Regions from separate parts of the Cupriavidus sp. L7L genome, predicted to be linked through region 3. Evidence: predicted binding sites of a transcription regulator. Region 3 holds the regulator's gene; each other region holds the start of a gene.

Region 1 (10,514 bases), on a different contig from region 3:
GGAAAGGCGCCATTACCTTTGGCCTCGTCAATATCCCGGTCGTCCTGCGGCCAGCGTCGCGCAGCCAGACACTCGACCTCGACCTGCTAGACGTGCGCGACATGGCCCCGGTGGGCTACCAGCGCATCAACAAGAGCACCGGCAAGCCGGTCGACAAGGAGCACATCGTCAAGGGCTACCAGTACGCCAAGGACGAGTACGTGCTGCTGAACGACGAGGATTTCCGCCAGGCCAATGTCGAAGCCACGCAGACGGTCGACATCGTCAGCTTTGTCGAGGCGCAGAGCATTCCGCCCTATTTCTTCGACACCCCCTACTACCTCGAGCCGGACAAGCGCGGCGACCGCGGCTACGCGCTGCTGCATGCGACGATGCGGCGCACCGGCCGCGCCGCGCTGGCGCTGGTGGTGCTGCGCAATCGCCAGCACCTGGCGGCAGTGCTGGTCCACGACAACGCGCTGGTGCTCAACACCATGCGCTTCGCCGATGAAGTGCTGCCGATCTCGGAGCTGCGCCTGCCGAAAGCGTCGAGCACCAAGGGCAGCGGCGCCTATGCGCGCGAGATCGAGATGGCAACCAAGCTGGTCGAGGACATGACCGAAGACTGGAAGCCAGAACAGTATCGCGACACCTATCGCGACGACATGATGGCGCGCATCGACGCCAAGATCGAATCCGGCAAGACGCACCAGCTGACCCAGCCCACCGAGGACGAAGAAGCGCCGCGGCGCAGCGCCAAGGTCATCGACATGGTGGCGCTGCTGCGCAAGAGCCTGGGCGAGCGCGGCAAGGGCGACGACGGCAAGGGCCGGCGCCGCGCGAAGCCGGCGGAGGAATCGCAAGCGGCGAAGGAAGCCGAAGCCGATGACGACCGCGCCCGCGCAAGCCGCAGCCGCCGCAAGACGCCCGCGCGCCATGCAGCGGCGACGAAATCACCCGCAAAGTCACCCGCAAAGCGGACGACGGCCAAGCGCACGACCGCGGCCAAGCATGCGCCGGCCCAGTCGCACACCAAGTCGCACACCAAGTCGCATGCCAAGTCTCATGCCACGGCTCGCAAGAGCACGGGCACGACACGCCGCAAAGCCGCCTAGCTGGAATCCGGAAAACCGGAGATGGTGCGTTGTGTTTCGCACATCGGCGGACGGCGGGCACTGGCGTGCCCGGCATTGCGCTTCAGCGGTCAGCGCGAAGTGACCTTGAGGTTATCGTTCACCGACGTCACGCCTTCGACACTGCGGATCGTGTCCAGTGCCAGGTTATGCTGTTGCTGGCTTGGCACTGTGCCGCCCACTTCAACCGTGCCATTCTTCGTCTTCACGTGGATGCCGGTCGACTTGAGATCCTTGGCGGTCAGCAGCTTGGTCTTGATCTTGGTGGTGATGGCGCCATCCTCGACCGCCTGCTTGGCCTTGTCGGCGCTCATGTCGGCGCTCGCGCCACGATCCGGGTCGGCCCGGCCCGGCATGCCTGGCGCGGAGTTGACCGGTGCCGCCGGCGCGTTGTCGGCCGCGATGAATATCAGGCCACTTTTGTCCAGCGCCTGCGCGGCGCCGGCAGCCGCCGCCAACGCTGCGGCCACGCAAGCCAGCCTGATGCCGCGCGCGGAAAATCGGGTAATTCGCATGGCTGTGTCTCCTGTACAGGTTCCCAGCGCCTCCGCCGCGTTCGCTGCCTGGCACGCGGGACTGCTGGCACGTTGTCAGTCCGCAAAGTCCATACCAAGTGTTCTCCCAACGCCACGCGGGAGCCGCGGCGACAGGGGTGTGTAAATCGGTCCACCTGTTGTAAAAGCGGGCAGCCGCGCCGGGTGCAGCATGCGGCGCCGCCCGCCACGGCAAGCCCGCTGCCGGCATGCTTCCGCTTGGCATGGCGATTGCAAAACCGGGAATGCGGCAGTCCGCCGCGTCAAGGAGACTAGCAATGGGACAGCAGCAACAGCCGGGTCAATCGCAGTCGGGCCAAAAGCAAGATCAAAAGCAACAAGAACAGCAATCTGGCCAACGCGGCAGCCAGCAATCAGGCGGCATGGGACAACAACAGGGCGGCGGTCAAATGGGTAATCAAGATCGTGGCCAAGGCCAACAGCAACAGCAGGATCGCGGCAGCTCGCAACCGGGCCAGCAGAGCGGTCAACGCAGTGGTCAGCAAGGCGGTCAGGGCGGCCAACAGGGCGGTCAAGGCGGCCAGGGCGGCCAGGGCGGACAACGCCAACAGTAACCTCAGCAGTCAGGCTTGCCGCTGACATAGAGGCAGCTATCCGGGTATGTGCGGCAGCAACATGCGGTGCGGCCGCAGGGGCATACGCCGGAACTTGATCGGCCGGGTCTCCCGAACGGGAGATCCGGCCCTTTTTGCTGAGGTTGCCGCTCTCCTTTCCAAATTGCCGCGGCACCCCGTCGCGCGCGTCCGCGGCTTACCGTGTATGCTGGCCGTGACGTCTTCTTGCTTGCCCCACGGTCTTGTCCAGCCACACCGATCCCGCCCATTCCGCTGATTCCGCGGTCTCCCGCGACGCCCGGCGCGAACGCAGCGCGCCTGGACCGGTGGCCAGGGTGCGTGCGCACGCCGGCGCGCAGGTACGCGCGCTGACGCGCAGCAATTCCGGCCTCACGCTCGACTATGACAACCCGCCCGGCGACCCCGGGCTGTTCGGCCCCGACGCGGTCTGCTGGCGCGTGCACGCAGACTTCCCGGCAATGCTGGCCGGCGGCGTCAGCGCGCTGCTGCTGCAGACGCTGCATCCGCTGGCGCTGGCCGGCGTGTGGGACCACTCCAGCTTTCGCACCGACATGCAGGGCCGGCTCGGCCGCACCGCCCAGTTTATTGCCGGCACCACTTACGGCAGCCGCGACGATGCCATGGCGCTGATCGGGCGCGTACGGCGCATCCATGCCGGTGTCACCGGCGTGGCGCCGGACGGCCGGCCTTATGCGGCGACCGATCCGGCGCTGCTGACATGGGTGCATGTGGCCGAGGTGTCGAGCTTCATGGCGGGCTACCTGCGCTATGTCGGGCCGCTGGGCGAGGCCGAGCAGGACCGCTATTACGACGAGGTCGCGCGCGTTGCGCTGCTGCTCGGCGCAGCCGACGTGCCGCGCTCGCGCGCGGCGGTGGCGGCCTACCTGGAAGCGATGCGGCCCCAGCTGCAGGCCAGCGAGCGCACCCGTGAAGTGGTGCGGCTGGTGCGCAGGATGCCGGTGGCCAACCCGCTGCTGCAACCGGCGGTGCGGATCATGGCCGATGCCGGCATTGCCTTGCTGCCGCCGTGGGCGCGGCAGCAGCTCGACCTCGACGGACCGTCGCTGCGGCGCTCGGCCACGCGGGCCGGCATGCGCGTGCTTGCGCCGGCGCTGCGCTGGGCACTGGGCGCGGGGCTGGCCGCACGGGCACGGCGGCGCGTGGCGCGCGGCGGCAATGTGGGCGGGGCCGCGGGCTAGGACATCCCGGCGCGGCCTTCGGAATATTCACTCCGCAGCCGCTGCCGCGCTGCCGACGCTGCCGCGCAGCACTTTTTCCTGCAGCCGCGCCACCAGGAACGGTGCCAGCAGCGACACCCCCGCGCTCATCAGGAACAACAGCCGGAAGGCATGCTCGGCGCCCTGGCGCACCGCCGCGGCATCGCCGCCATCCTGCGTGCCCGCCATCACGCGCTGGAACAACCGCATCAGCACGTCTTCGCCGCCGCCTAGTACAACATCCCGTAAATGCCTTGAATAAATACACACCTCCGATATCATGTTGGGATGAGTCGAGGTCGTCATGCAACGCCAGTGAAGTTGGCGAAGAAGGAAAGACAGGAACTGCTATCGCTAATCGAGCGCAAGACGGCTGCGCAACGGGACGTGATGCGGGCGCGAATCGCGTTGTGGGCTCACGAGGGCCACTCCAATACGGTCATTGCGCGGGAACTGGGTGTATCGGTGCAAACGGTTTGCCTGTGGCGCAAGCGCATTGCCGAGCAAGGTGCCCAAGGCATTCGTGAAGGCGAGCGCAGTGGCCGTCCGCCGCGCATCACCCACGAGGCGCGACTACAGTTAGTTGCGCTGGCGTGTGAAACGCAGGAACCTGAGGGACGGGTCACGCCCACGCTCGACGAGATTGTGGCGCGCGCCGTGGAGCGCGGCGTCGTCGGGCAGATCAGCCGCAGCCAGGTGCAGCGCATTCTGCAGGCCGGCGACGTGCGTCCGCACCGGGTCCAGCAATGGCTGCACAGTCCAGACCCGTCCTTTCGCGAGAAGGTCAACGGGATTTGCAAGCTGTACCGCAAGGCGCCTCGAAACGCGGTGGTGCTCAGTATCGACGAGAAGACCGGCATTCAAGCCGTCGAGCGTAAGCACCCTGGACGGGAACCTGCACCTGGGCGACTGCGTCGTCGCGAGTTTGAATATATTCGTCACGGTACCCAGGCGTTGATTGCGGCGCTGGATGTGCATACCGGACAGGTGCTGGCTGAGTGCCGCGACCGGCGCACCCAGGAGGATCTGGTGGCCTTCATGGAACGTGTGGCAAGTGCTTACCCCGGCAAACAGGTGCACGTCGTCTGGGACAACCTGAACACCCATTGCGCCCAGGCCGTCTGGCAGGCGTTCAACGCCCGGCACGATGGGCGGTTTCACTTCCACTTCACGCCATTGCACGCGAGTTGGGTCAATCAGATCGAACTCTGGTTTGCCCATTACACGCGCCGGGTACTGCGCCATGCGAGCCACACCAGCACCGCGCACCTGCGCGAACGCACCGAGCAGTTTGTCCGCGCGCACAATCAGGCGGCCCGTCCGTTCAAATGGAGCTTCCGGGGCTATCCGTTGCAAACCGGCGCATCGTAATCGAGGATCGCATGTCAGCCTTACCCGCCAAACATTACGCTGCCAAATTGCAGCAGCAACTGCGCAGCCTGCTCGGCCACGAGCACATCATCACGCAGGCCTACGGGCGTCACCTGCTGATCAAACGTCTGGACGACGACGAACCGACCGTGGTGGCTCGGCTGACCGAGCTCGGCCGCAATCGTTATGGCGCCGCCTTTCGCACTCATAGCGGGCGTTGGGAACCGTTGCCAGGCACAGGCTCGCTCGACGAGATGGCCCAGCTGGTCGTCACGCTCCTGCATCCGTATTTGCAGCCCGATGATTATTAAAGCTATTTAAGAGACGTTGTACTAGGTCACCGACCGCCATGCCGCCGTGCCGCAGCAGCGCGATCAGCACCGTGGTCAGCACCGCCACGCCAACCGCGCCGCCGAGCATGCGCGAGAACGCCGTCAGCGCGGTGGCGATCCCGACGTGCTGCAGCGGCACGGCGTTCTGCGTCGCCACCAGCCCGCTGGGCAGCTGCAGGCCGATCGCAAGCCCGAGCACCACCATCACCAGCGCGCACAGCCACACCGCGCGCGGATCGACAAACGCCAGCGCCGCGATCGCCAGCGGCGCCACCAGCGCGCCGGCCATCTGCAGCGGCTTGTAGCGCCCGCTCCGCGACATTAGCCGGCCCGCCGCAAACGCGCCGAAGGGAATCGCCAGTGTTAGCGGCACCAGCCGCAACGCGGCGGCATCGGCCTGCGCGCCGGCCACCACCTGGAAGCGCAGCGGCAGCAGCACCGACATGGCAATCAGCTGGAAGAAGCACAGGAACAGCGTGATGCAGCAGATCGCCACGGTGGGCACGCGCAGCATCGCCAGCGGAATGACGGGATCGGCCGCGCGGCGCTCCTGCCAGATGAAGAGCCCCAGGCAGGCAAGGCCGGCCAGCGGCAGCGCCAGCGTATCGGGTCGCGACGGCGACTGTCCCTGGCCGAGCCGCGTCAGGAACACCAGCACGCCGCTCAGCCCCGCGCCGAACAGCAGCGCGCCCAGGTAGTCGATCCGATGGCGGCGCCCGCCCGCTGGCAGGTGGCGCAGCGCGCGCCGCACCGTCACCAGCGCAAGCAGCGCCAGCGGCAGGTTGATCCAGAAGATCCAGCGCCACGACAGGAAGTGCGCCAGGTAGCCGCCGATCACCGGGCCGGCCATGCTGGCCACCGCCCACACGCCGCTGACATAGCCCTGGTAGCGGCCGCGCTCGCGCAGCGGCACCACGTCGGCGATGGTCGCCTGCGACACCGACAGCAGCCCGCCGCCGCCCAGGCCTTGCAGGATGCGCGCAAGGATCAACTGCGGCATCGTCTGCGCCAGCGCACAGGCGGCGGAAGCCAGCAGGAACAGCACGATGGCGAAGGACAGCACGGAGCGCCGGCCGAGCAAATCGGAGAGCTTGCCGTAGATCGGCGTGGTGACGGTCGATGCCACCAGGTAGGCGGAGACCACCCACGCCATGTTGTCGAAGCCGTTGAGCTGCAGCGCGATCTCGGGCAGCACCACGGCGACGATCGATTGCTCCAGCGCGCCCAGCAGGATCGCCAGCATCAGCCCGAAGATCACCTGCATGACCGGCACCGGTGGCACGGGCGCGCCGGTGTTGCGCTGGGCGCCGGAGGAAGCGGAAGGGTCAGCGGCAACGGCCGCTTGCGAGGGCGGCTGGGAGGGGGCGGCGGTCATGTGCACCTGCGGACGGCAGGATCGCGGCAAGCGGCGCGGTGAGGCCGCGGTGTGACCGGTCCTGCTCTTGTTGCGGAGTCAAGAAGAGCGGCTATTGTAGGCGCTTCCCGCCGCCGGTGCTTGCCGTGCCCCGGCGCGCCAGGGCAATACGGCAGCGCAGGCGCGCTATCGGCGGTCAGCGCAGAGTTCTTGAAGGGAAATGAGAATAAGAGGCAAAAACACCCGCAGTTCAGTGAATTGGCTGTCCGGAAGTTGGCTTTTAATCACGCTGGGCATCCCGAACGGTCGGTTTATTCCCGGCCACGGCGCCACAGAGCGCGACTCAAACGACGCAGGCACCAAAAAAAGAAGCCCACGCGCGGGGTGCTCGTAGGCTTTCCAGAACTACAAGAGCTTGGAACCAAGCTCTTGCCAAGAATATAAACGCGCTTACATGAGGTGTAAATCCCGCTTCTATCAGGGGAATCCCTGTTACGCGACAATTCGGGCAGTTTTAGCGATTTGGGTCCTGAGATTACTTCAGGACGAATTTTGACTTTCCTTCAGGTTTTCACTGCGTGCCCGACGATGTCAGGGCTGGTGGACACGGCTGGCGAAGATCATTGTGCAGGCGCACAAAACCGTTACAATACTACAGCTCCGAGCGCAACAAATTTTGTAGAGTTAACGCTCTAGGTCTGGCGAGGCACTGTGCCCGTCGACCCTTGTAAAGCTTTGTTACTCTCGGCGCTGAAGTACTCCCCTTCTCTTCTGGCAGCGCCACTCGCCGGCATGTGCCCGACACCCCGGGGCCCGCACAAGAGGCCCGCAGGCGTCGCGGCGCCGACGTCCCGACCCGAGGCCGGTTCCGAGAGCGGATCTTTCCCTGCCGCCCTGGCCGTGCCGCCTACCCAGCCGCCGGCCAACGGACCGTTATCAGCCGCCAGAACCCTTGCGGGCTCTTCCGGAGTCGTTGTGAAGAAGAAGGAATTCCGGCCCAAGCGCTCCAGCCGAAAGGAACTGCAGTACCAGCACCTCGCCGCCCAATCGGCCAACCGCGCGCCGGTGGTCGTCTATTTGTCCAACGGCACGCGCCTGCAGGGGATCGTGCTGGCGACGGACAACTACATGGTGCTGCTCGGCCGGCGGCTGGACGATCCGCAGCCCACCATTGTCTACAAGCAGGCGATTTGCCTGGTGACACCGCTGGACACGCCGGCGGTGGGGATCGATCCGGCGATTGCGGCGGAATTCGTGCCTATCTATATACCGCGGACGCGCAAGCGGCGCTGAAGCAGCCATCGCAACACCACACTCCTGCGGCCTGTTGGCAGGCCGACGCACGCCCGGGCGCCCCCGGCGATACCGCCTGAAACTCTTGCAGAGATCACTCTAAACCTTTGCCGGGGGCGGTCGATAACCCTTGCAACGGAGGCACTCTACGCCCTGCAAAGCAGGCAGCCAACGTTACGGCATCTGCCGGACTGCAATCTCTACTGAACTCAAAGGAGCCGTACCATGGCGATGGTTATCAACACCAACACGCTGTCCCTGCAAACCCAGAACAACCTGTCGACCTCTCAATCATCGCTGAATAACGCGATCCAGCGCCTGTCGTCGGGCCTGCGCATCAACAGCGCCAAGGACGATGCTGCCGGCCAGGCCATCGCCAACCGCTTCAGCGCGAACATCAATGGCTTGACGCAAGCTCAGCGCAACGCCAACGACGGCATCTCGATGGCGCAGACGGCAGAAGGCGCACTCAACGAGGTCAACAACAACCTGCAACGCATCCGCACGCTGACCGTGCAGGCTGCCAACGGCACCAATTCGGCCAGCGACCTGCAATCGCTGCAAGATGAAGTGACGGCACGCCTAGCTGAAATCGACCGTCTGTCGCAGCAGACCTCGTTTAACGGAACGAACCTGCTGGACGGCACCGCCGGTGCGGCCGGTGTGGTCAAGATTCAAGTCGGCGCCAAGGACGGCGAGACCATCGATCTGGATCTCAGCGCCGCGAAGGCGGACACTACCACGCTGGGCGTGAACGCCCTGGACCTGACCGCCCTCGCCGGTACCGAACTTGCCACGATCGACACCGCCATCCAGGCAGTTGACACAGCCCGCAGCGGCCTGGGCGCTTCCCAGAACCGCTTCGAGTCCGTCGTCTCGAACCTGGGCACGACCGTGACCAACCTGTCGGCTTCGCGCTCGCGCATCCAGGACGCCGACTACGCGACGGAAGTGTCGAACATGTCGCGCGCCCAGATCTTGCAACAAGCAGGTACGTCCGTGCTGGCACAAGCCAACCAGACCACCCAGAACGTGCTGTCACTGCTGCGTTAATTCGCACCGGTCGCCGCATCATGCGAGCCGGTCATTGCGCCGGTTCGCATGGAATGTTTCCAGAGCGGTGCGCCGCTCTGGAAGCGCTGCCCGGCGCCTGACAAGCGAACATATTCCCGAGATCTTGACGCGCCACCAGCCACCATCCGACCTGCCCTTACGGAGTTAGAGCATGCTCAGTCCGACCGGCCTACCGCAGTCCGCGGCTGTCTCACTGCCTGGCATCGCGCCTCCCACCACCGAGCGCCAGACAGGCACCAAGGCCGAAGCGGACAGGCGCGAAGGCGATGCCAGTCCGGCCAGCACGGAGGCGCTGGCCACCGTACTCAACAGCCTCATCGAAGCGCTGCGCGGCTCGCCGGTCGACATTCGCTTCACCATTGATGCCGAAACGCACCGTGTGGTGACCAAGCTCGTGAGCAGGGAAAGCGGCGACACCATTCGTCAGATACCGTCGGAAGAGGCGCTGCGCATCAGCCGCGCAATTGACAGGTTGCAAGGACTGCTGATTGAACAGACCGCATAGTTTGTGACATCCTAAGAAGGTAAAGAAACATGGCATCCATCTCCTCTCTCGGCATTGGCTCCGGTCTTGACCTCAGCACCCTGCTGACGAATATTCAGAACGCGGAAAGCGCCGGCTTGGCCGCCATCCAGTCTCAGCAGCAGTCCTACAACGCCAAGCTGTCCGCCTATGGGCAGGTAAAGAGCGCGCTGTCCGCATTTCAAAGCGCTGCCAGCGCATTGGGTGCCAAGAGTCTGTTCGGCTCCGCCACGACGACCTCCACCAATACCGCAACACTGACCTCGTCGGCAGATTCCACGGCAGTGGCCGGCAGCTACACCATCACCGTGAACAAGCTGGCCTCCGCCCAGTCGCTGGTGGCTGACGGCGCCGCCGCTACCAATACGGCGATCGGCAACGGTACGATCAAGATTGAATTGGGCACCACCAGCGGCGGCACCTTTACACTTGGCAGCGGTGCGCCAGTTTCCATCGCTATCGGCAACGGGAACAACACCCTCGCCGGGATCCGCGACGCTATCAACAAGGCAAATGCCGGCGTCACCGCCAGTATCGTCAACGATGGCAGCGGCACACCCTATCGCCTGGCACTGACCTCCACCGCCGGCGGCGCTGCCGCTACCATGCGCATCAGCGTGACTGATAACGGCACAGATGACCCGACCGCACTGTCCAATCTTGTCACCTACGATCCAGCCGGCATCAAGTCGATGGCCGAGAGCGTGCCCGGCGCCGACGCTAGCCTGACCATCAACGGCATTCCAGTCACCAGCGTCAACAATACCGTGGCGGGCGCAGCACAAGGCCTGACACTCAATCTGCTGGCGCTCGGCACCAGTACGGTTTCAGTCAAATCGGATACGGCGACTATTACTACCGCCGTGAAGGCGTTCGTCGATGCCTACAACAAACTGCAAAGCACTGCGAAGTCGCTGACCGCCTTTGATCCTGACACCAAGACGGCGTCCACGCTGACCGGCGACAGCACGCTTCGCAATATCCAGACGCAGCTGCGCGCCGCGCTCAACACCGCGCAACCAGGCGGCGCGAACGGCATCAACGTCCTCACGCAAGCCGGTCTCGCCTTCGCGACGGACGGCACACTCACGCTTGATGCCGACAAGCTG
Region 2 (10,514 bases), on a different contig from region 3:
CGGTGCCGGCCCCGATGAGGACAGCGCGATGCGGCCGGCGTGGCTGCCGCGGCCGGGCGGCGGGCGCGTCGCGGTATTTGCCTTCGCCATGCATAACTGCGGCACGCCCGCTGCATGGCGCGCCACCGCCGGCCACTCCGGCGTGAACCTGCTGGATGACTGGTCCGCCGCCTCGTGCGACCGCATTGCCGCGTGGATTGGCAGGGACAAGCGTGCCGGCGACCTCGTGGTGGCATCGATCCACTGGGGTGGCAACTGGGGCTACGACATCGACCCGGCGCAACGCGCCTTCGCGCACGGGCTGGTGGAGCGGGCCGGCGTGGATATCGTGCATGGGCATTCCTCGCACCATCCGCTCGGCATCGAGCTGCATGCGGGCAAGCCCATCCTTTATGGCTGCGGCGACTTCATCAACGACTACGAGGGCATCGGCGGCTACGACGACTACCGGCCGGACCTGGCGCTGATGGTATTCGTCCGCTTCGATGCGGCAGGCAACGCAGACCTGCGGCTGGTGCCGCTGCGGCGCAGCCATTTCCGGCTCGAATATGCGGGCGAAGTCGACATCGCCTGGCTGCTGGCGATGTTCGCCTATGAAGGACGCACGCTCGGCACGCGGGTCGAGCGCAGCGGGCTGCACGAACTGCGCCTGTCGGCGGCATGAGATCGCACCATGAGGCCGGCGCCATAAAAAAGCCCGCCGGCACGGCGGGCTCTTGCGGCACGTACCGCCAGGCTGCGGTGCGGCGCTAGTGGCGGTGAATCATATGGTCGAACCATGTGCGTACCGACTGCTCCTGCTGCTGCAGCAGCGTCGGATTCTTTTCGCGCATGATCCAGATGGCAAAGGCGGCACAGGCCACCAGGGCGATCAGCGCCAGTGCCGTGATCAGTGCGGCAGTCATAGCAACCTCCTGTAGAAGACTGGTTGCACCTTCAGTGTAGGTCGGATCGCGCGCGATGCAGGGGACGTGCAAAAGCAGGAAGGCCAGCCGCATTGGCTGGCCTTCCGGTATCTCAAGTGCCACGTGAGTCGGTTCCGTGTAACGCTTCCACAGTTTGCTGGTCCGCTTCTGCATTCACTGCCCGAGACTAGCTCTCTCGCCCATCCTGCGGCACCCCAGGACATACCTGCAGGATAGTACAAATTCGGGCGCGGGGAAGCGCGCGCGCTGATGCGGGCGCAGGTCACGCTCAGGTCACGCTCACGTCACCGCAATACGGTCGTCGACGAGGCGGATCTGGCCACCGGGCTTGTCTTCCACCACCTTGAGCACGCGGCTGCCCACCTGCAGCGTGACGCCGCCATGGATGCGCCGTGCCGCGTCGATGACGGCACCGGCTGCGGGCTGCATCTGCTGGCCCAGTTCGGCCAGGCGGCCTTCCAGCTCGAACAGGTCACGCGAGAGCTTGAACAGCGTGGCACGCGCCTTCTCGCGCAGGTCGCCGACGGCCTTCTCCGGATGCCTGGCAAAGAACGCCACCAGCTGCCTGACCTTGTTCTGCTCGTCCAGCAGCCGCCGGCGGTCTGCCTCGAGCGCGGCGCGTTGCGCGTCGGCATAGGGATTCAGTCCCACCTGCACGCTGGTGGCGCTGCCGGCAGGACTGCCGAGCACCGCGGCGTGCACCGCCAGCATGGCGCGCGTGCGCCCGCCGCTGATGCTGCCCTGCACGCCGGGGCCCCCGACCACGATGCGCGCGCCCGCGGCAACATCGCTCTGGCGGATGCCGCTGTCGACGTTCACCTCGGTGCCGGCCTCGACCACGGCGTTCTCGATGAAGCGGGCCTTGACCGCGCCCTTGCAGCGCACGCTGGCGCGGCTGATGCCGCCGTCGGCATGGCCGGTCTCGGACTTGCCGATGATGCCGCCCTTGACCACGACATTGCCGCCGGCGTCGATGTCGGCGGCTTCGATGGTGCCTTCGACCAGCACGTCGCCGCTGACGCGCACCGACATGCCGGTACGGATATCGCCCGCCACCCGCAGCGTGCCGTCAAATGCGACGTTGCCCGAATGCAGGTCGACCGCCTCCACCTGCACCACCGGGCTGACGGCGATGCCATGCACGCCGGCTACTGGGGCGCCGGCGATCACGGCAACCAGCAGGTCGGGGTCGTCGGGATCGGCGGCGGCGCCGGTCAGGCCCTCGGCAAAGGGCGGATCGTCCATCGGATCGGCGGCAATGGGCTTGCCGAACACGTCCACGCCATCATGGCCGGGCACCGCCGGGATGCGGCGCATCAGCGGCATGCCGGGACTGACCAGCAGCAGGTTGCCGAGGTCGCGCAGGTCGACGCGCGAATCGTCCTCATCGGCCTGCACTGGCTTGCGCGGCTGCAGCAGGTTGACGAAGCGTGCCGGCTCGCCCTGGCGCGGCGCCACGCCGGCGGCGATGGTGCGCAGCTCGCAGCGGCCTTCGGCCAGCGCGGCGTCGAGCGCCAGCGCCTGGATCGGCGCCACCACGCCGCGCTCGGCGACGGCGCGGCGGATCTCGTCCTCCGTGACCGGGCGGCCGCCTTCGGCGGGCATCAGCGTGAGCCGCGCGGCCAGGCCGTCGTCCGTGATATCGAGCTCGAACGCGCCATCGACCAGCACACCGATGGCGGCGTCGATCTCATGCTCGGCGCGCTGGCACTGCTGCAGGAACTGCGCGACCGCGCGTGCATCCAGCCTCGCGCCGGCCCAGCCGTGGCTGTCCAGGCACTGCCTCAGGCTGGCGTGATCCGGCGCCAGCCTGCCTGGCTCCGGTGTGTAGCGTGCATGCACCTGCTCGCCTGGCTCGGTCAGCTCCAGGCGCAATCCCGACTCGTGCATCATGAGTCCCCTGACGTTGGTTGCGGAGCTGCATGGCGCTCGGCCACGGCGGCCTGCCCGCGCTGGCGGACAGCGCGTGCCCGGACGGCTGGCGCTCCACTTGTTATCGATCCAAGACCATCGGCAGCGGGAGTACGAAACTTGAGCGGGCAACGGCCCCCGCCGAGGAGGGGTGGGCCAGGCCATCAGCGGATGGCATCGCCGGACTTTTCGGTAAACTGTCGGCATTTCCGGGACGCGCCGCGTCCCGCAGCCTGTGCAGTCCCCATGTCAAATACCCACGAAATCCGCCCCGGCCAGTCCCTCGAGCTGCTCAAGGAACTCCATATCCTGACGCGCGACGGCAAGATGAACCAGGACAGCCGGCGCAAGCTAAAGCAGGTCTACCACCTGTTCCAGTTCATCGAGCCGCTGCTGCAGCAGGTCAAGGATGAGCGCGGCCGTGTCACGCTGGTCGACCATGGCGCCGGCAAGTCGTACCTCGGCTTCATCCTGTACGACCTGTTCTTCAAGGCCTTGAAGGACGATTCCCATATCTACGGCATCGAGACGCGCGAGGAACTGGTGAAGACCTCGCAGGCGCTGGCAGCGCGGCTGGGCTTTCCCGGGATGTCGTTCCTGAACCTGTCGGTGGCGGACTCGATCACCTCGCCACAGTTGCCGCCGACCGTCGACGTGGTCACCGCGCTGCATGCGTGCAATACCGCCACCGACGACGCCATCCGCTTCGCGCTGGCCAAGCGCGCGCAGCACATCGTGCTGGTGCCCTGTTGCCAGGCCGAAGTGGCCAGCGTGCTGCGCAAGCACAAGGGCAAGCTGCTGGCGGGCAATCCGCTGACCGAGATCTGGCGCCACCCGCTGCATACGCGCGAATTCGGCAGCCAGGTGACCAATGTGCTGCGCTGCCTGCAGCTGGAGGCGCATGGCTACCAGGTCAGCGTGACCGAGCTGGTGGGCTGGGAGCACTCGATGAAGAACGAGCTGATCATCGCCCAGTACAAGGACCTGCCGCGCCGGCGCCCGGCCGAGCGGCTGCAGAACGTGCTGGAAACGCTGGGACTGGAAGAGATGAACGAGCGCTTCTTCACCGCCCCGGTTTCGGACAAGCCGGCCGAGCCAGCGTAAGTCAGTCTTTCGGGGGCGGGTTCTTGCCGGTGGCTTTGTCTTCGGCTTTGTCTTCGGCTTCGTCCTCGCCCGCCATCACGCGGCGCCAGCCCGCATGCCCCAGGCGGCGCATGGTTGCCTGGTTGCGCTCGTAGATATCCGCCGCATCCGGGAAGGCCGCCGCCGCGCGCGCGATGCTGTCCTCGCGCAGCAAGTGCAGGATCGGATACGGTGCGCGGTTGGTGTAGTTCTCGATGTCGTCAGGCTCGCTATCGGCGAACTGGTACTGCGGATGGAAGCTGGCGATCTGCAGCGTGCCTTCCAGGCCCAGGCTGCCGAGCAGGCGGTCGGCGAAGTACAGCAGGTCGTTGTAGTCGAGGAAATCGGCCACCGCGTGGGGCAGGATCAGCAGCGTGGTGTCGATCTCCGCCGGATCCGTCTCATCGAGCAGGCGCAACTCGCGCTCGAGTTCATCCAGCACATCCGGCGCTTCGGTCGCCGTGCTGACCACGTAGCGTACCTGCTCCTTCACATAGACGCTCTTGGCAAAGGGGCACAGGTTGAGCCCGATCACCGCGCGCTCAAGCCAGTGGCGGGTGGCGGCGATGACAGCGTCTGCGGAAGTGGCGGCGGAGGGCATGATGGGGATACCGGGCAAACCGTCATTCTAGCGCTGCCGCAGGCTCTATAATCCGCGGCGGAAACACTGCTGTCCTTGCCGAGCGCCCCATGTCCCCTGCCACGCCTCCCGCTGCCACCGTCAACCCACCAGATGTCGCCATCATCGGCGGAGGACCGGCCGGGCTGATGGCTGCCGAAGTGCTGGTGGCGCAAGGCGCCAGCGTGGCGGTCTATGACGCGATGCCGTCGGTCGGGCGCAAGTTCCTGATGGCCGGCAAGGGCGGCATGAACCTCACGCATGCCGAGCCGGAACCGGCCTTCCTCGGCCGCTATGGCGCCCGTGCCGCGCAGATCGCGCCGATGCTTGCGGACTTCGGCCCGCAGGCGCTGCGCGAGTGGGTGCACGGGCTTGGCATCGACACCTTCGTCGGCAGCTCGGGCCGCGTTTTCCCGACCGACATGAAGGCCGCGCCGATGCTGCGCGCATGGCTGCACCGGTTGCGCGAGGCCGGCGTGCAGTTCCATATGCGGCATCGCTGGCTGGGTTGGGAGGACCGGGATCAGGGAGCGCTGCACATGCTGCGCTTCGCCACGCCGCATGGCGAAGTGCCGGTGCCCGCGCGTGCCGTGGTGCTGGCGCTCGGCGGCGCAAGCTGGGCGCGGCTGGGATCGGATGGTGCGTGGGTGCCGCGGCTGGCTGACCGTGGCGTCGATATCGCGCCGCTGCGGCCGGCTAACTGCGGTTTCGATGTGGCATGGAGCGAATCGTTTGCCGACCGTTTCGCCGGCACGCCGGTCAAGCCGGTGGCGATCGCACTGACCGATCGCGATGGCAACGCGCACTATCGCCAGGGCGAGTTCGTCATCAGCGCTACGGGCATCGAAGGCAGCCTGGTCTATGCGTTATCGGCGCCGATGCGCGACCGGCTCGAAGCCGATGGCAGCGCGGTGATCCACCTCGACCTGCTGCCCTCGCACACCGCGGAACAGGTCGGCAACGAAGTGAACCATCCGCGCGGCTCGCGTTCGCTGTCGAGCCACCTGCAGAGCCGGCTCGGCATCACCGGCGTCAAGGCCGGGCTGCTGCGCGAATGCCTGACGAAAGATGCGATGCAGGATCCCGGCACGCTGGCCGTATCGCTCAAGGCGCTGCCGGTGCGCCTGCTGCGCCCGCGTCCGATTGACGAGGTCATCAGCAGCGCCGGCGGCGTGCGTTTCGAAGCGATGGATGAACGGCTGATGCTGCGCGCCCTGCCGGGCGTCTTCTGCGCGGGCGAAATGCTGGACTGGGAAGCGCCCACCGGCGGCTACCTGCTGACGGCATGCTTCGCCAGCGGACGCACCGCGGCGCTTGGCGCCGCGGCGTATCTGAGGCAAACCTAAGCCTGCTTGCCGCCGACGATGCTGAGCGCCACCGCCTCGGCCACCTCGATGCCATCGATCGCGGCCGAGTAGATGCCGCCGGCATAGCCAGCGCCCTCGCCCGCCGGGTACAGGCCCCTGACGTTGATGCTCTGGTAGTCGTCGTTGTTACGGCGGATGCGCAGCGGCGACGAGGTGCGCGTCTCCACGCCGGTCAGCACCGCGTCATGCAGCGCGAAGCCGGGCAGCTTCTTGTCGATCTCCGGAATGCCTTCGCGGATCGCCTCGATCACGTAGTCGGGCAATGACGTGCTCAGGTCGGTCGGCGTCACGCCCGGCTTGTACGAAGGCTCGACCGAGCCCAGCGACGTCGACGCACGGCCGGCGATAAAGTCGCCCACCAGCTGTCCCGGCGCGTTGTAGTTGCTGCCGCCCAGCTCGAACGCGCGCTCTTCCCACTTGCGCTGGAACTCGATGCCGGCCAGCGGGCCGCCCGGATAGTCTTCCGGCGTGATGCCGACCACGATGCCGGCGTTGGCATTGCGCTCGGCGCGCTTGTACTGGCTCATGCCGTTGGTCACCACGCGCCCCGGCTCCGACGCCGCCGCCACCACCGTGCCGCCCGGGCACATGCAGAAGCTGTACACCGAACGCCCGTTGCTGCAGTGGTGCACCACCTTGTAGTCGGCCGCGCCCAGCAGCTTGTTGCCGGCGAACTTGCCGAAGCGGCTGCGGTTGATCAGGCCCTGCGGATGCTCGATGCGGAAGCCCAGCGAGAACGGCTTGGCCTCCATGAACACGCCGCGGTCGTGCAGCATCTGGAAGGTATCGCGCGCGCTGTGGCCGACCGCCATGATGACGTGGTCGGCTTCCAGGTACTCGCCATTCGACAGCTTCAGGCCGCGCACCTTGCCGCCGTCGATGTCGATATCGTCGACGCGCGTTTCGAAGCGGATCTCGCCGCCCAGCTCGATGATCTCGGCGCGCATCTTCTCGACCATGCTGACCAGGCGGAAAGTGCCGATATGCGGGCGCGCCTTGTACAGGATGTCTTCCGGCGCGCCGGCGCGCACGAACTCGTTCAGCACCTTGCGCCCGTAGTGCTTCGGGTCCTTGATCTGGCTGTACAGCTTGCCATCCGAGAACGTGCCCGCGCCGCCTTCGCCGAACTGCACGTTCGACTCCGGGTTGAGCACGCTCTTGCGCCACAGGCCGAACGTGTCCTTGGTGCGCTCGCGCACTTCCTTGCCGCGCTCCAGCACGATCGGGCGGAAGCCGGATTGCGCCAGGATCAGGCCGGCGAGCAGCCCGCACGGGCCCATGCCGATCACCACCGGCCGCAGCGCGGGCCCGCCCTGCGGGGCGCGCGCGACGAAGTGGTACTCCATATCGGGCGTCACGCTCCAGTTGGGCTTGCCGGCCATGCGCTTGCGCGCCGCGGCTTCGTCGCTGACTTCGAGATCGATGATGTAGGTCAGCTTGATGTCGGAGCGCTTGCGCGCATCGTGGGCGCGGCGGAATACGGTATAGCCGATCAGGCCGTCTCCCTTGACACCGATCTGCGCGGCGCTGGTACGCACGGCGGCGTCCAGGTCGGCTTCGGTATGGTCGAGCGGGAGTTTGACTTCACTTAGACGTAGCATGGGGAACCCGGGAACTGCGGCCGGGGGGTTGGGCACACCAATGTGCCAGGTCCGGCCGGAGCGCAATTTTATAGTTTTTCGGGCGCCGGGTCGGCAATCGATTGCGGCTGGTGCCGCGATGGCCACGGCACGCGGCGCTTGCGGCACTCCAGCAGCGCCGCCAGCCGGGAGAACAGGCCAGGCGGCACCGCGATGGTAAAGACGGCGTCGCAGCCCGCCGCCACCTGCACCCAGCCTCGCGCCGGCATGGTCAGGGACTCGCCCGCACGCAGGCGCCGGCGCGGAATGTGGCAGGTTTCGGCCAGCCATTGCGGCGGCCCGCTGATCTCGACCTGCCCTGCGCCGGCATGCATCACCGTACCCGCGGGCACATGCAGATGCAGGCATTGCCCGGCGGACAGGCGCGTGGCTGACACCTGCGGGACGGCTGCTGAAGTGTCGATCGATACGCTTGGCATGGCTTGGCTCCGGTAACAGGCACAGGACTCCAGCCTATCGACCGCCTCTCGCGCGCGGCAGGCACACCCCCGTGCGACCTCGACCGTAACAGCAAGGCAAAACCGGGGCTGTTACGATACAGAGGCCCCGCATCTGTATCTGTACCCCGATGGCCTTCCGCGCCACCATGCCGCCATGGAATCCACCCCGCTCTACCGCCAGGTTGCCGGCCACTACCGCCGCGCCATCGAAGCCGGCACCCTGACCGCCGGCGACCGCATGCCCTCCGTGCGCGCGCTGATGGGACTGCACGGCGTCAGCCTGTCCACGGCGCTGCAGGCCTGCCGCCAGCTGGAGAGCGACGGCCTGCTCGAAGCCCGCCCGCGCGCCGGCTATTTTGTTTCGGCGCCCCAGCGCGCGCCGCTCGCGCCGCTGACCGAGCCCGACGCAGCGCTGCCCGATCCCGCGCAGTACGTCGGCATCCACCAGCGCATTTCGGGGCTGCTGGCGCGCAGCCAGCACCAGCATGTCCATACCAACCTGGGCGGCGCCTACTGCGCGCCCTCGCTGTATCCCGCCGATGTGCTGCGCAGCGCCGCGGCGCGCGCCCTGCGCCGGCATCCGATGCTGTTCGCCGAGGCGGTCGAGCCGGAGGGCCATGCGCCGCTGCGCGGCGCCATCGCGCGCCAGGCGCTGCACGCGCGGATGCAGCTGGCGCCGGAGGAGATCGTCATCACGCACGGCTGTACCGAGGCGCTCAACCTGGCGCTGCGCGCGGTGGCCGGCCCGGGCGACGTGATCGCGGTGGAATCGCCCACCTACTACGGGCTGCTGCAGATCCTCGAAAGCCTCGGCATGCGCGCGCTGGAAATCCCGTGCAGCCCGCAGACCGGGATGTCGCTCGAAGCGCTCGAACTGGCGGCACAGCACTACGACAATATCCGCGCGGTGGCGGTGGTGCCCAACCTGCAGAACCCGCTCGGCTGCATCATGCCCGACGCGCACAAGGCGCGGCTGGTGCAGTGGTGCGAGGCGCGCGGCATCGCGCTGATCGAGGACGACTGCTTCTCCGCCACCGCCGACGGCGATACGCAGCCGGCGGCGGCCAAGGCCTGGGATAGCAGCGGCAACGTGATCCACTGCGCTTCGCTGCACAAGGTGCTGGCGCCGGGCATGCGGCTCGGCTGGATCGCCGCCGGCAAATGGCAGCCGCGCGTGGAAATGCTCAAGTTCGGGCTGTCGCGGCCCAACGAGATGCTGTCGCAGATGGCGGCGGCGGACTTCCTCGCCAGCGGCGCGCACGAACGGCACCTGCGCCGCCTGCGCACGCGGCTGCAGCTGCAGCGCGAATGGTTCGCCCAGGCGGTGGCGGCCAGCTTCCCGGCCGGCACGCGGCTGGGCTCGCCGCGCGGCGGCATGCACCTGTGGGTGGAGATGCCCGCGCAGGTCTCGTCCGAGGCGGTTTTCGACCAGGCGCTGCAGGCCGGCATCCGCGTCATGCCCGGGGTGATGTTCTCCAACGCCGGGCGCTTCGACCATTGCCTGCGCATCAACTGCGGCACGCCGCGCTCGGCGCAGATCGAGCGCGCGCTGGCCACACTCGCCGGCGTGGTCCAGAAGCTGGCGGGCTGAGCATCCGCTGCCGCTACGCATTTTTGCGGCACCGGCCCGATCCGCCCTTCCCGATCGACCGGCTTTTTTGCGCCGGTTTGTCCCCATTTGCCGCCGCCTCGCCTATCCTAGTGCGCTGGCGCGGCGGCCATGGCCCGGCTGGTCCCCCGTAACTTGCGAGCTCCGCCGCCAGACGGGAACAAGAACAAAGGAGAGTGGCCTTGAGCAGTCCATCCGCGGCATCGCGCAACCGCCCTGCCGGCACCGAGCCGGGCAACGGCTTCGACGATTACCAGACACTGTTCCAGCTCGCCCCGGTGTCACTGTGGCTGGAAGACTTCAGCGACGTGCGGGTGCACTTCGAACAGTTGCGACGCGACGGGGTCACCGACCTGCGCGCCTACCTGCGCGCCAATCCGCACCAGGTGGCGCAATGCTCGTCGCTGATCCGCGTGATCGACGTCAACCAGCGCACGCTCGACCTGTTCCGCGCGGCCGACCTCGATGACCTCGTCGCCAATCTCGAGACGGTCTTCCGCGACGACATGTTCGACCAGCATGTGGAGGAACTCGGCCAGCTCTGGGACGGCGGCAACCGCTTTGCCAGCCAGACCGTCAACTACACGCTGGACGGCGAACGCCTCGACATCCGGCTCGAAGCCACGGTGATGCCCGGCCATGAAGGCAGCTGGGAGCGCGTACTGCTGTCGATCGAGGACATCACCGCGCGCGTGCGCACCGAACGCGAGCTGCGCCGCAGCGAGCAATACGCCGTTGGCCTGTTCGAACACTCGCCGGTATCGCTGTGGGTGGAAGACTTCAGCGCGGTCAAGATGCTGCTCGATGAAGTGCGCGCAGCCGGCATCACCGACTTCCGCACTTTCCTCAACGTGCATCCGGACTTCGTCTCGCGCTGCAT
Region 3 (7,635 bases):
ATTCACTCCGTGGAGGCTCTGGCCCTCTCCCCCAACCCCGCTCCCGCTCCCGCTCCCGCAAGCGGGAGAGCGAACAGGCCCGGTGGCAGCGGGGCAAGTGGGCTCTTCTGCGATAGCGCCAAGCGAGCGCAGCGACGCGTTCCGTGCCGAGACCCTCGACCTGAGATGCTGCCGGCGCGCACGCAGCCGTAGGCGTTCCTACGTTGACCCACGCAGAAGGGGCCACCCACAGCTCTGGGCTCGTTCAAACATCGCTTCAACTCCGAGCCACCGTGGCGCACCACGGCGTCAGGCAGTCCTGCCCTGCAACGAAGCTCAGCCCCGTACGAAAGCCCCCGCCCACTACGATAAAAGTGGCCGCCCGCAGGGCCGTAAACGCGCTTTTTGGTGACTTTTTGTCGCTCGGACAAAAAGTTACCCGCCCTTTAGGGCGGAACCGGGCGTATCAAATGGCTACCAGATGCCAAGCCGCAGGCAGAAAAAGGCAACTGCCAATCCGCATGCCCCCTACCGAAAGCCCACAACCACCTCATTACTCCGCCCCTGCAAAACCGGCACCAGACTCCCCTGTCCCGGCACCCGAAATGCAAACACAAACCCCTTGGTAGCATCATCGCCGGAGAACGCGGACGTTAGCCCCTCGGCCTGGGGCAACATCACACACCGCTGCGCATTGCACAAATATGCCTGCAACTCGGCCGGCGGCGTCTGCGCAAAGCTGTAACGCCACCGCACCGTCGTAATCACCCCTTCAGCCTGCGGCAACATCCCCACAGGCTGAATCGGCGCCGACACCGCCCGCTGCCCCCGCCCATGCAACGCCGGCCCATTGACCGACCCGGTCCACGCATGCCGTGTCCCACCTTCGATCGCCGCCCAGGCACAAGCCGACGCAGCGAGCAGCACAACGCCGGCGCCGCGGGCAAGCAGGCCACCAACACCCATCACAACAACCCACGCAACTGGTTCCGCAACCGCGTAATCGCCTGCCCCCGGATCTGGCACACGCGCGACTCGGTCACATCCAGCACCGCCCCGATCTCCCGCAGGTTCAGCTCCTGGTCATAGCACAGCGACAGCACCAGCTTCTCGCGCTCGGGCAGCCGGTCGATGGCGCGGATCAGCGCTTGGCGCATGCCGCTTTCCATCAGCACCGTCAGCGGATTGCCGTCGTCGCTGCCGGCAAGATGGCGGTCGAGGAAATCCTCTTCCCCGGAGCGCTCGAAATCCTCGTAATGCAGCAGCTGGCAGCCATAGACCTCGTTGAGCAGGACCTGGTATTCGCCCAGCGGCATCTCCATCGCCTCGGCCACCTCGGAATCGAGCGGCGTGCGTCCGAGCTTCTGCTCGAGCGAGCGCTGGGTGCGTTCGATGCGCCGCGTGAACTGGCGCAGGCTGCGCGACTGCCAGTCGTTAGCGCGCACCTCGTCGAGCATGGCGCCGCGGATGCGCTGGCTGGCGTAGGTCTCGAAGCGCGCGCCGTGGGTGTCTTCATAGCGTTTGGCGGCGTCGAGCAGGCCGATCATGCCGGCCTGGATCAGGTCGTCGATCTGCACGCTGGCAGGCAGCTTGGCGGCCAGCTGCAAGGCGATGCGACGCACCAGCTGCGCGTGCGCCTTGACCACATCGGCCTGGTCGAGCTTTCCCTGGATCGTGTACATGGTGCAATTCTCGTGAATGCTGGATTGCTGGACGGGCACGCCACGCGGCGCGCCGGCTGGCTCAGGGTCTGGTTCGTTGGTAAGGCATGGCTCGGGTGGCGCTCACGCCGGCACCGCCGGCACCGGCGTCGCGGCAGGGGCCGGCGCCTCGGCGCGCAGCGGCCAGCCGCCGATGCTGCCGGCGGTGCGTCGCAGCGCGCTGGTCGCGGGTGCTGCCGGGAAGGCCTCGACCACGCAGCGGCCAAGCTGCACGCCGCGCGCCACCAGCGGGTCGGCCGGCAGCCAGCCGGCGCACAGCACTTCCACGCCGAGGTACTGGCTGGCGGTACGCGCCAGGTTGCGCAGGATCGCCTGCACGGCGGCTTCGGTGCCGGCCATGTTGACCACCAGGTAGAAGCGGCGCCAGGCATACAGGTGATGCAGGCGCTTGATGCAGGCATAGGCGGCGGTGATCGACGCCAGCTCCGGGCGCATCACGATCACCACGTTGTGCGCGCCGCCGGCAAAGGGCGACAGCGCGCCGTCGGCATCGGCGGTGGCATCGACCAGCACGCTGCGAAAGGCCGACAGCGCCGCGGCGGGCACGTCGAGCCCCGCGCGTTGGCGGCCGGCCGGCAGCACCGATACCGCGCCGCCGGTGCCGACGCCCGCCGCGGCTTCCAGCGGCAGGCGTCCTTCCTGCACGTCGGCGAGCGTGCCGGCCGGGGTCGCGCCGGCGAGCCTGGTCGCGCGCGCCGTGGCCGGGTCTTCGTCGAGCAGCAGTACGCGCTCTCCCTGCATCGCAAGCGCGTGCGAAAGGCCCAGCGCCACCGTGGTGGCGCCGGCACCGCGTTCGCTGGCGACCACGGCGATGCGGCGCGTGGTGCGCGGCGCCAGCATGCGCCGCAGGCTTTCCGCCTGGTCCATGGCGAGCGTGCTCACTGCAGGGCTCCCATGACATCGGCCGCTTCCGCGACAGCGGGTGCTGCCGCGGCGCGGCCGGAGTAATTCTCCAGCACGTCGAGCAGCGCCAGCATGCGGCCCATGCCTTCATTGAGCACGGTGCCCGGCACCGCCGTGCCGGCTCGCACGGTGCGCCCGGCCAGGCGTGCCAGGAACGCCGGCGCGGTCGCGGTTGGCGCGTGTTCGAGGCACAGCACCGACAGGCCAAGCTGCAGCGCCGCGAGTGCGGCACTGGCGGCGTGGCCGGCTTCGGCATCCTGCGCGAAGTGGTCGATGGCATGGCGCAGCGTGCGCAGGCGCGCTTCGGCCGTGTCCGACCATGGCGCCCAGTGCGCCACCTGTGCTGCATCCGGCGCCAGCGCCGGGTCGCACAGCAGATAACGGGTATCGAGCAGCTCGCCGCTGGCGCGGTCGACCAGGCGCACCACCACCAGGCAGGCATCGATGCCGCCTTCGGGAGCGCCCTTGCCACGCGCGGGGCTGTCGGGCACGCGCACGTTGGCGGTGGCCAGCCAGCGCACCGCGTCGCGCTCGCGCACGATGGCGTCGCCGATGGCGTGGAAGGTCAGCGTATCGGCGAGTGCATCGAGCTTCCAGGCGGCGCCTGCGCCCACCACGCGCACGGTCTTGCGCGCGCCCGCGATCCAGCGTTCGCCGGCCTGCTGCCAGCGCGCCAGCGTGGCGGCGGACGGCATCGCGTCGACCACGTTGACCACCCTGCGCGCAGCGCTCATGGCGGCGCGCAGGTTGGCGGCCTCGGCGTCGGCCTCGCCCAGCGGCTGGCCGGCGCGGCCAGCGGCGGTGACGGTGGCGGCAAGCGGCGTGCCGTCGCGGTCGCCCAGCCACAGCGTGTGCTGCAGCGGCTGCGGCGTGCGGCGGCCGGGCACGCTGACCGGCAGCGTGGCCGCCAGCGCCAGCACGTACTGGTCGCAGGCGCGGCTGACGTCGCGGCAGACCGCTTCGCGCACCTGCTGCGCCATCGCGCGCAGCGCGGTATCGCCCGCGGTGCGCTGCTGCCACAGCGAGCGCGCCAGGTCGAAGCCGAGGCCGGCGCCATTGAGTTCCGCGACACACTGGCCCAGCGCATCGGCGCTGTCGGTGAGCGAGCGCAGCACGTCGTCGGCACCGCCCTTCGCGGACTGATCGTCTGCTGCAGCCTGGCGGCGGCGTGCGGCGTCGGCATCGGCAAAGACCGAGCCGCGGCGCGGCGTCAGGAAGGCACGTTCGACCAGCGCGGTGCTGCTGGCCAGCTCCAGGTGCTCGGGCACGCGCTGGCCGGTCGAGGCGTAGAACACCGGCAGCCGATGGCGGATCACCACATCGAGCACCGAGCCCAGGTGGGTAGCTTCATCCAGCTTGCTGATGATGCAGCCGTCGATGCCGCCATCGTCCGGTGCGGCATCGTGGCGGTAGGCATGCACGACTTCATTGAGCGTGTCGCCGTGGCTGGCGCCGTTGAGCAGCAGCACGCGCTGCACCGGCGCGGGCACGCCGGCGAGCATGGCGATCTGCTCCGACAGGCTGCGGTCGCGCTGGCTCATGCCGACGGTGTCGATGATGACCAGGTGCTTGTCCTTCATTGCCGCCAGCGCGAAGCGCAGGTCGGCGGCGTCCTTCACCGCATGCACCGGCACGCCGAGGATGTCGCCATAGATGCGCAGCTGTTCATGCGCGCCGATACGGAAGCTGTCGGTGGTCAGCAACGCCAGCTTGTCGGCGCCGTGGCGCAGCACGAACCGCGCCGCCAGCTTGGCGGTGGTGGTGGTCTTGCCCACGCCGGTGGGCCCGATCAGCGCCAGCACGCCGCCCTGTGCGAACAGCTGGTCTTCGTCGCCCAGCACCGGCACCTTGCTGGCCAGCTCCTTGCGGATCCAGGTCATCGCGGCCGGACGGTCGTAGCCCAGCGGCAGGCGTGCCAGCAGCGTGCGCGCCAGCTGGCCGGAGAAGCCGGCCCCCACCATCCATTCGAACAGCGATTCGCGCAGCGGGTCGCTGGCGGCAACGCCGTGGCCCGCCGCGGTGGGCGCATTGCCGATGCCGGCAAGCTGGCGCTCCAGCATCGCGCGCATCGACTGCAGCTCGCCGCGCAGGTCGCCAATGGCTGCAGGCTCCGCCGCCGGCGCGGGCGGCACATAGGCCTGCGCGCTGGCCGATACGCTGCCCAGGTCGGCATCGCGCATCGCGACGATCTCGACACCGCCCTCTACGGTACGGTTGGACAGCACCACGGCATCGGGGCCCATGGCTTCGCGCACCTGGCGCATGGCTTCACGGCCGTTGGCGGCAACAAATTTAGCTACGCTCATCGTTGGCTCTGTCGGGTGATCGCTCACGCGCCGATCATGGCGGTGATGCGGATATTGCGGTTGTCAGGCACTTCGGCATGCGACAGCACCCGCAGCTGCGGCAGCGTGCGGCGCAGGAAGCGCGCCATCAGCGGGCGCAGCTGCGACGGCACCAGCAGCACCGGGTCCAGCCCCATCTGCTCCTGGCGCCTGACCGCGCCCTGGGTCTGCTGCAGCAGCGCATCGGCCAGGCCTGGCTCGATGCCGCCGCCGTTGGTCAGCGCCTGCGACAGCACCCGCTCGAGGCCGGCGTCGAGGCCGATCACCTGCAGGTCGGCGTTGTTGGGGAACAGTTGCTGCGTGATGGCGCGGCCCATGGCCACGCGCACCATCGCGGTCAGTTCGTTCGGATCGCTGATCTTGGGCGCATGCTCGGCCACCACGTCGAGGATGGTGCGCATGTCGCGGATCGCCACGCCTTCGTCGAGCAGGTTCTGCAGGATCTTCTGCAGCGCCGTCAGCGAGATGGTCTTGGGCACCAGGTCTTCGGTCAGCTTGGGCGCGTCCCTGGCGATGCGGTCCAGCAGCGCCTGCACTTCCTGGCGGCCGAGCAGCTCGGCCGCATGCATGTGGATCAGGTGATTCAGGTGCGTGGCGACCACGGTGCTGGCATCGACCACGGTGTAGCCGTAGGACTGCGCCTGCTCCTTGATGCCCGCGTCGATCCATACTGCAGGCAGGCCGAAGGCGGGATCGCGCGTGGCCGCGCCCGGCAGCGTGCCGCTGACCTGGCCCGGGTTGATCGCCATCCATTGCCCCGGCATGGCTTCGCCGCGGCCGATCTCGACGCCCTTGAGCGTGATGCGGTAGGCGTTGGGCTTGAGTTCCAGGTTGTCGCGGATATGCACCACCGGCACCAGGAAGCCGATTTCCTGCGCCACCTTCTTGCGGATGCTCTTGATGCGGCCGAGCAGTTCGCCATCCTGCGCGCGGTCGACCAGCGTGATCAGGCGATAGCCCACTTCCATGCCAAGCGGGTCGACCAGCGAGACGTCGTCCCAGCTGGCTTCGGTCGACTCCTGCGCGACAGCGGGCGCGCGTTCCTCGCGCTGCCTGACCTGCTGCTGCGTCGCCGCCTTGCGCGACAGGTAGCGGCCCATCCAGACCAGCGCGCCGGACAGCAGCAGGAAGGCGAAATGCGGCATGCCCGGGATGATGCCCATCAGCCCCATGATGCCGGCGGTCAGGTACAACACGCGCGGGTTGGAGAACAGCTGCCCGGTCAGCTGTTCGCCGACATCCTGCTCATTGGCCACGCGCGACACGATCACGCCGGCCGCGGTGGAGATCACCAGCGCCGGGATCTGCGCGACCAGGCCGTCGCCGATGGTCAGCAGCGTGTAGTTGTGCACTGCGGTGCCGAAGTCCAGGTCGTGCTGCACCATGCCCACCACCATGCCCGCGGCGACGTTGATGAACATGATGATCAGGCCCGCCACGGCGTCACCGCGCACGAACTTGCTGGCACCGTCCATGGCGCCGTAGAAGTCGGATTCCTGCGCCACTTCGGCGCGGCGCTTCTTGGCCGCCGCTTCGTCGATCAGGCCGGCGTTGAGGTCGGCATCGATCGACATCTGCTTGCCGGGCATCGAGTCCAGCATGAAGCGCGCGCCCACCTCGGCAATCCGGCCCGCGCCCTTGGTGATGACCATGAAGTTGATCACCACCAGGATCGCGAACACCACGATGCCGACCGCGAAGTTGCCGCCCACCAGGAAGTGGCCGAACGCTTCCACCACTTTGCCGGCGGCGTCCGGGCCGGTATGGCCTTCGAGCAGCACCACGCGAGTGGAGGCGACATTCAGCGACAGGCGCAGCAGCGTGGTAAACAGCAGCACCGCGGGGAACGCGGCAAAGTCCAGCGGCTTCTGCGTGTACATGCTGACCAGCAGCACCATGATCGCCAGCGCGATATTGAAGGTGAACAGCAGATCCAGCACGAAGGCCGGCAGCGGCAGGATCATCATCCCCAGGATCATGATGATCAGCAGCGGCCCGGTGAAGGCCTTCATCTGGCCGGCCGAGCGCAGGCCAGGCAGGTTCAGCAATGAGCTCAGAGCATTCATTCGCGGCTTTCCGGTACGGCGAGTTCATCAGGCACCAGCAGGTCCGACGGCGCCTGCGGCTGCGGGCCCTGCGAGTAGTGCCAGTGCTTCAGTTGGTAGACCCAGGCCAGCACTTCGGCCACGGCGGTATAGAGTCCGGCGGGGATCTCGTGGCCCAGCTCCACGTGGCGGTGCAGCGCGCGCGCCAGCGGCGGCGCCGACATCAGCGGCACGCGGTGCTCGGCGGCCAGCGCGCGGATGCGCGCGGCGACTTCGCCGGTGCCCTTGGCCACCACGCGCGGCGCGCCCATGCGGCCCTCTTCATAGCGCAGCGCCACGGCGAAGTGCGTGGGGTTGGTCACCACCACGTCGGCCTTGGGCACCTCGGTCATCATGCGGCGGCGGGCCATGGCGCGCTGCTGCTGGCGGATGCGGTTCTTGATATGCGGATCGCCCTCGCTCTCCTTGAATTCCTGCTTGACCTCTTCCTTGGTCATGCGCAGCTTCTTGAAGAACTCCCAGTACTGCCAGGGCACGTCGATGGCCGCCACCACCAGCAGCGACAGCGACACCACCAGGCAGCAGTACAGCACCAGGTCGACCATGTGCAGCAGCGCTTCCTGCACCGGTGCGTTCATCAGC

Evidence for each region. Region 3 encodes FliA, which starts transcription of late flagellar genes. Its sites were predicted from a motif close to CTAAAGTTTNNNNNNNNNNNGCCGNTA; they were not measured.
Region 1: a site for FliA is predicted at 7,908-7,934, ahead of E1J61_RS21515 (flagellin). Genes of this name have one in related genera too.
Region 2: a site for FliA is predicted at 2,935-2,961, ahead of E1J61_RS11200 (DUF342 domain-containing protein). Genes of this name have one in related genera too.

What each region holds. Positions count from the first base shown of each region.
Region 1 covers NZ_SMNY01000022.1:426,453-436,966, forward strand. The annotation lists gene E1J61_RS21470 (Ku protein) at 1-1,094, shown strand, start outside; gene E1J61_RS21475 (BON domain-containing protein) at 1,184-1,627, opposite strand; gene E1J61_RS21480 (hypothetical protein) at 2,020-2,214, opposite strand; gene E1J61_RS21485 (oxygenase MpaB family protein) at 2,556-3,440, shown strand; gene E1J61_RS21490 (hypothetical protein) at 3,468-3,674, opposite strand; gene E1J61_RS21495 (IS630 family transposase) at 3,747-4,829, shown strand; gene E1J61_RS21500 (hypothetical protein) at 4,841-5,140, shown strand; gene E1J61_RS21505 (MDR family MFS transporter) at 5,100-6,536, opposite strand; gene E1J61_RS21510 (RNA chaperone Hfq) at 7,491-7,808, shown strand; gene E1J61_RS21515 (flagellin) at 8,034-8,861, shown strand; gene E1J61_RS21520 (flagellar protein FlaG) at 9,034-9,387, shown strand; gene fliD (flagellar filament capping protein FliD) at 9,417-10,514, shown strand, end outside.
Region 2 covers NZ_SMNY01000009.1:703,798-714,311, reverse strand. The annotation lists gene E1J61_RS11210 (CapA family protein) at 1-664, shown strand, start outside; gene E1J61_RS11205 (hypothetical protein) at 750-1,079, opposite strand; gene E1J61_RS11200 (DUF342 domain-containing protein) at 1,206-2,819, opposite strand; gene E1J61_RS11195 (SAM-dependent methyltransferase) at 3,084-3,941, shown strand; gene E1J61_RS11190 (DUF1415 domain-containing protein) at 3,943-4,560, opposite strand; gene E1J61_RS11185 (TIGR03862 family flavoprotein) at 4,650-5,924, shown strand; gene E1J61_RS11180 (NAD(P)/FAD-dependent oxidoreductase) at 5,921-7,546, opposite strand; gene E1J61_RS11175 (hypothetical protein) at 7,615-8,004, opposite strand; gene E1J61_RS11170 (PLP-dependent aminotransferase family protein) at 8,180-9,616, shown strand; gene E1J61_RS11165 (sensor domain-containing diguanylate cyclase) at 9,817-10,514, shown strand, end outside.
Region 3 covers NZ_SMNY01000078.1:666-8,300, reverse strand. The annotation lists gene E1J61_RS35550 (flagellar protein FlhE) at 508-945, opposite strand; gene E1J61_RS35545 (RNA polymerase sigma factor FliA) at 945-1,661, opposite strand; gene E1J61_RS35540 (flagellar synthesis regulator MotR) at 1,764-2,567, opposite strand; gene flhF (flagellar biosynthesis protein FlhF) at 2,579-4,909, opposite strand; gene flhA (flagellar biosynthesis protein FlhA) at 4,933-7,014, opposite strand; gene flhB (flagellar biosynthesis protein FlhB) at 7,011-7,635, opposite strand, start outside.